Linked DNA regions of Chroococcidiopsis sp. TS-821. The protein of the gene in region 1 binds, or shares a complex with, the protein of each later gene. Links are inferred from orthologs where the notes say so. Each region holds a gene or a part of one and is shown on either strand. Other genes may lie near its edges.

The links.
Region 2: the proteins of arsC (region 1) and trxA are in contact, whole or in part, in an NMR structure (PDB 2IPA), measured with the Bacillus subtilis proteins. The link is inferred for Chroococcidiopsis sp. TS-821 from one-to-one orthologs.

What each region holds. Positions count from the first base shown.
Region 1 is NZ_MVDI01000001.1:299,529-302,789, forward strand. What follows is about bases 101-3,032. They hold arsC (arsenate reductase, glutathione/glutaredoxin type), read right to left. Parts: upstream 1,808-3,032; coding sequence 1,394-1,807; downstream 101-1,393. Other genes in these bases: B1A85_RS01420 (FAD-dependent oxidoreductase), read right to left, coding at 101-1,379; arsH (arsenical resistance protein ArsH), read right to left, coding at 1,910-2,587; arsB (ACR3 family arsenite efflux transporter), read right to left, coding at 2,661-3,032. Also shown: more of B1A85_RS01420, read right to left, coding at 39-100; more of arsB, read right to left, coding at 3,033-3,261. UniProt on the Bacillus subtilis protein: Catalyzes the reduction of arsenate [As(V)] to arsenite [As(III)]. In vitro, can dephosphorylate para-nitrophenyl phosphate (pNPP).
Region 2 is NZ_MVDI01000001.1:1,241,102-1,244,396, reverse strand. The notes cover bases 330-3,295. They hold trxA (thioredoxin), read right to left. Parts: upstream 1,992-3,295; coding sequence 1,668-1,991; downstream 330-1,667. Other genes in these bases: B1A85_RS05655 (GuaB3 family IMP dehydrogenase-related protein), read right to left, coding at 2,468-3,295; B1A85_RS05670 (LOG family protein), read right to left, coding at 330-1,323. In the rest of the region: more of B1A85_RS05670, read right to left, coding at 256-329. UniProt on the Bacillus subtilis protein: Participates in various redox reactions through the reversible oxidation of its active center dithiol to a disulfide and catalyzes dithiol-disulfide exchange reactions.

The DNA.
Region 1 (3,261 bases):
CAGCCTGTAACTTACGCTTAATTTGACCTATTTAATGATTATTGTGCCTTAACCCAAGCTTGCGCGCTCATTTGTACGGGGTCCCAAGGGCTACTAAACGGAGGCGTGTAGCTGAGATCGAGTTGATTTAATTCATCCACCTTCATACCGTGAAATAAAGCAGTCGCAAAAATATCAATTCGTTTGGCGACTTCTCCTTGATAATGACCAACAATTTGCGCGCCTAGTAAACGCCCAGTATGGCGATCGCCGGTCACGCGAATTCGGAGTTTGTGCGCGTGAGGATAATAAACTTTACGATCCCATGTTTCTAGCTCGACGGTAACTGCGTCTATTCCTGCATTTTGGGCTTCAGAATCGCGTAAACCAGTCCGCGCGATCGCCAAATCAAAAACCTTCACTACTTGCGTACCTAGCGTTCCCGCAAATTCTTGATTTCCACCTACTGCATTTTCACCAGCAATTCGCCCTTGTTTGTGTGCGGTGGTTCCTAGCGGTAGATAGGTGGATTCAGTTAAAATTCGATGCCAAGTTTCAACACAGTCGCCTGCTGCATAGATATCTGGAACGCTTGTTTCCATTTTTCGCGTGACTTGAATTGCATCTTTGATACCGCAAGCCACGCCAGCCGTTTTGGCAAGTTCAGTGTTAGGTTTGACGCCGACAGCCACTAACACCATATCAACAGTTGTATGATAGTTTTCGCCTTTGACTAATAACTGCGTTCCTTTCGCTTCAATTGTCTCAATTGCCACACCATTGACAACTGTAATGTTATGACGCTGTAGTTCTTCCTGAATAATTTGACCTAAACTAGGGTCAACAGTTTTCATCACTGTTTCTGAATGTTCAATCACCGTAACAGCGATACCTCGGTGCGTCAAAGCATCAGCCATTTCTAAACCAATGTATCCACCGCCAATAATCGCGACGGATTGTGGTTGTTCGGTGGTTAAATATTGATGAATGGCAAAGCTATCTGCCATCGAGTGCAACAAAAAAACGCCAGGAAGATCGAGTCCAGCAATTTGCGGTCGAGTTGATACCGCACCTGTAGCAATAATTAGGCGATCGTAGTTTAAATTGCGCGATCGCATTTCGCGATCGACAACGGTGACAATTTTTTGCTGCGGATCGATCGTCTGAGCTGTACAATCGAGTAGCAGCTGAATGCCTTCGCGTGTAATTTCCTCGGTTGTGCGATGCGCTAAGTTTCGCCAATCTGGAACTTCACCACTCAGGAAAAACGGTAATCCACAAATGCTGTAGTTCGGAAAACTATCCGCGACAACAACTGTTAAATTAACTGTAGAATCCAACTCCCGCGCCCGCAACGCCGCACTAATACCTGCGTCGCTACCACCGATAATAAGTATCATGGATTTAAGGATAGTTACTGTGCAGTAGTTTTGCTGCTGAGAGATGCAATCAGTTTTTCGACTCTTTCTTTGACTTGTTCGCGCACTTCGCGAAACTTCTCGACTGATTCGCCTTCTGGATCGTCGAGTTGCCAATCTTGAAAGACTTCCCGCAGTACCCATGCTTCGGGTAAGTTAACACCACAGCCGCATAAGGAAATAACGGCATCGTAATCTTCAGGATTAAAATCGCTTAAAGGTTTGGATGTTTGATTGCTAATATCGATGCCAACTTCTGACATGACTTCTACAGTTGTCGGATCGACAGCACTTGCTTCTAAGCCGGAACTTGTGACGGCAATTTTACCTTCTCCGAGGGTACGGGCAAATCCTTCTGCCATTTGCGAACGGCGCGAGTTTTTCTTGCATACAAACATGACTTTTTTCATATCGTCATCCTAGTTGAGTTGTTAGATTTTCTTTGAACGAACCGCAAAGGTCACAAAGGATAGAATCCGAGTTTGGTTCAAAGTCCCTCATCTCTAAGGAATTTAGGGGCTAGATCGCTGGTTATTCGTCTTGACTTCTAATGCGCTATTGGCAATTTGAATAACTTCTTTTGCCGCTTTTTCTTTGCGTTCGCTGTATCTGTCGGTGAGATAATCAACTTTGTCGCGCAGTAGTAAGGTGAATTTATAGAGTTCTTCCATGACATCAACAACGCGATCGCGATATGGTGAATCTTTCATTGTTCCGTCGTCGTTGAACTCTTGATACGCTTTTGCAACTGAGGATTGATTGGGAATCGTAAACATCCGCATCCATCGCCCTAAGATTCGCAGTGTGTTGACGGCATTAAATGACTGCGAACCGCCGCTGACTTGCATCACAGCCAAAGTTCTACCTTGTGTTGGTCTAACTGCGCCTAAACTTAGAGGAATCCAGTCAATTTGGTTTTTCATGATGCCGGTAATATTACCGTGCATTTCAGGACTTGACCAAACTTGTCCTTCTGACCATAAACTTAATTCTCGCAGTTCTTGGACTTTAGGATGTGTCTCGGGAACGCTGGCGTAAATTGGTAACTCGCGCGGATCGAAAAATCGCACTTCTGCACCAAATTCCTCGATAATTCTCGCAGCTTCTTCTGCTAACAAACGACTGTAAGAGCGATCGCGTAAAGAACCGTACAAAAATAAAATGCGTGGTTTGTGGTTAAATGTCGGCATAGTCGCTCATTGGTAATCGGTACTCGGTAATTGGTAATTGTTATTCTCTAAGTACCTCTAGAAAATTACGTAATTACTTATAAGCACTAACACAACGCGGATCTCTTAAAGTTGCTTTTTCAGGTTCTCTGGGGAACCAGGCGGCGGTTCGCTTACAAAATTCCACTAACATCAACATTACGGGTACTTCAATAAGTACACCGACTACTGTGGCAAGGGCTGCACCTGAATTTAAACCAAAAAGGGTGACCGCTGTGGCGATCGCCACTTCAAAATGATTACTCGCACCAATTAACGCCGCTGGTGCAGCATCTTCGTATGACAAATTCATTTTCAACGCTGCAACGTATGTAATCAAGAAAATGAAATTTGTTTGAATAAACAGCGGTACAGCAATCAGTAAGATGTGCAGTGGATTGTTAACAATAAGGTCGCCTTTGAAGGAAAATAGCAATACCAAAGTAACGAGTAATGCAGTAATTGCAACAGGATTTAAATATTTGAGAAACTTACGCTCAAACCATTCTCTACCTTTATTTTTGAAAATCCAGTGGCGGCTGTACATTCCAGCAACTAAAGGTAAACCAACATAAATTAGTACCGATAAGACAATAGTTTGCCAAGGTACAGTTAAATCATTTGCAGCAAGCAACCATCGCCCTAGCGGTGCGTAT
Region 2 (3,295 bases), 940 kb from region 1 along the record:
AATTCAGAGATTAGAGGTTAGGGTCAGGGATCGCATTGCCTATCATTAATGCCCGCTGCAATGGATCGCCCTCCCTATCTATTGTGGCAACTTACGCTGAGGTATGCGCGATCGCATTGTGTTAGACTTTCTGATTGAAAAATCCCCTGCAACTACATACAGCTGGTAATCAGTAATATATTTACTTTTATTACCAATTAACTAATCTTAGGCATCATCAGTCTTCAAAAGGATGCGACACGAGCGAACGAATACTCATTTTCGCTCTGGATGCGCTTCTACAGGTGAAGGAGTACCCATTTCATTGATAGTTGCAATCATCTGATAGAGACGCCCCAAATCTCGCTGATTAAAATACAAAACTAAGCGGGGTAGTTCAGCAGTTTCATCTTGGGCTTCTTGGGGTAAAGCTTTGCTTTTTTCGATGCGTCCCTTTACAAGAATATCGCTAAAGTTAGTATTCAACGTTTCGACATCCGCATCCGAGATATCTGTTTTCATCCGAATCACGAGTTTGTCACCTACATAGCGGCTAGAGTGATAAACCTGGTAAAACCGCGTAATCGCATTACAAGCAACTTCCAGATTATCTGTAATTGTGTATAAGCTGTCGTCTTCGGGACTGATTAAACCTTGTTGGCGGAGGTGCTTATCGATATACTCATTCCAAGCCCGCCAATAGTCGCCTCCTGGGCGATCGATTAACACGACAGGTACTGGACCAAACTTACCTGTTTGACTCAGCGTCATGCACTCAAAAGCTTCATCCTGCGTACCAAACCCACCAGGAAAAAGCGCGATCGCATCACTTTCACGCAGTAGAAATAGTTTGCGGGTAAAAAAGTACTTAAAATGAATCAGCTTTCCGTCGCCTTGAATAACATGATTCGCTTCTTGTTCAAACGGCAATTGAATGTTTAACCCAAACGAGTTTTCTCGCCCAGCACCTTCATTCCCTGCTTGCATGATTCCACCGCCACCTCCCGTCATCACCATAAAGCCTAACTGCGTCACACATCGTGCAAAATCAAACGCCATGCGATACTCGGGTGCTTCTGGTGATGTGCGCGCTGAGCCAAAAATCGTTACTTTGCGCACGTGTCGGTACGGGTAAAAAATATTGAAGCCTTGCTCCATGTCAGCTAATGAGGCTGATAAGATTTTCCAATCAAGGCGTTCGATGTCACTATTGGCTAGCTTGACGACTGTTGCCAGCGCGTACTGAATTAGTTGCCGATGCTTATGATGCGGCAGCTTTTCAAGCAAGTCAGCCAGGTCTGATTCGAGGGACTCTAATGATGGAAAATGCGAAGATGAGGTCATGAGTGCTTCCGCACAAGTGGCACTCTATTTTATCGATATTTTGGGGGTTATTTGTCAAGCCGTAGCTTCATAATTTTTTAATATTGCTATTTTGCGCATTTGGCGATCGCCTTACGCTGTTCTGCTGTAAGGCTGAGGTCAAAAGACAACAATATGGTAGCAGAGAACTTTATCTTTAGCTCTCACCACGCAGGATCGCATAACATACACTATTTGATTCGCTCAAATAAAGCTCAATAGCACTTCTAAGCATGGTATTTGAGCGAAATACAACTTACTTTACTTTAACAGTTCACTTCAGGTGCAGCACTGCTAAACGACAAGTTATTTGCCTATAGGCAAGTTTACAAATACTTTTCCAGCGTGTTAGACAAAGTACTCTTAGGAACTGCACCAACAACCATATCGACTCGTTGCCCACCCTTAAAAATCATTAACGTTGGGATACTGCGAATACCGTATTGACTAGCAACATTTGGGTTTTCATCTGTGTTAAGTTTTACAACTTTCACCTGACCGTCGTATTGCTGCGCAATTTCATCCACCACCGGAGCTACCATCCGGCACGGACCACACCAAGGTGCCCAAAAGTCCACTAGAACTGGAACATCGCTTTCGAGTACTTCTTGTTTAAACGTCGAGTCTGTAACTTGTGCGGCTACTGACATGCCTAGAAATCCTTAAGCTATATCTCTTACTTTGCTGAAATTCTACCATAGCCGTATGCTGCGTTCTGCTTTATCAACGGTCTATATTTAGATAGATCTTAAGTGGTTATACCCATAGAAGTAGACTGGCGAGCAGGAGTGCAAGAGAGTAATGGGTGCTGAGTTGAAAATCTCTTTAATTCAAAACGCCAGAGGGCTTTCCACAACTCAAACACTCATAGAAGAATCAAAACTCAAAATTTACGCATTCAAAACTCGATTACCTACACTCTTACTAGTCACTCTAGCTACTGTTAACTCATTGCTAGCTCCTAATAATAAGGAACCGCCCGAACAGGAGTCCGAGCGGAGTGTGGTGTGAGGAGTGAACGGAAACATGCGTCTCCGCTTTTTCTATTGTAGGCGACAGGTTAGCTTTTTTCCGAATTTACTTAACAATTCCTGCAGACTTTATTAGGCGTTTTACCCAAGTAGATCTACTTGCCCATGCCTAACTGTTGTGCTTTTTGATAAACCTTTCCTTCAGTTAACAGCGAAGGGGCAATCACAACTTCAACTTGCTGCATTTCTTTAAGATTCTTAGCCCCCAGCGTACCCATGCTAGTTTTTAAAGCGCCTAAAAAATTATGCGTTCCGTCATCAAGCTGTGCAGGACCGCGGAGAATTTGTTCTAACGTACCCGTCGTACCAACTCGAATGCGAGTGCCACGAGGTAATACAGGGCTAGGTGTTGCCATACCCCAGTGAAAACCGCGTCCAGGAGCCTCAGCTGCGCGTGCGAAGGGAGATCCAATCATCACGCCATCAGCACCGCAGGCGATACACTTACAAATGTCACCGCCAGTAATCAAACCACCATCAGCAATCACCGGAACATAATTACCCGTTTCTCGATGGTAATCATCGCGCGCAGCGGCACAGTCGGCGATCGCCGTTGCTTGCGGTACACCTACACCCAGAACACCCCGTGAGGTACACGCAGCGCCAGGGCCAATTCCCACAAGCACAGCTGCTGCACCAGCTTTCATTAAATTGAGCGTCACTTCATACGTTACGCAATTTCCCAATACTACTGGCATGGGCATTTCGCGGCAGAATTCAGCTAAATCCAAGTTAGCCATTGATTCCGGTGATAAATGTGCCGTAGAAACCACTGTTGCTTGAACAAAAAACAAATCAGCACCTGCATTCGCGACAATCGAGCCATATTTACTTGCGCCCGCTGGGGTAGCACTGACTGCGGCAATACCGCCTTGTTGTTTGATTTCTTGAATGCGTTGCGTGATGAGTTCGGGTTTAACAGG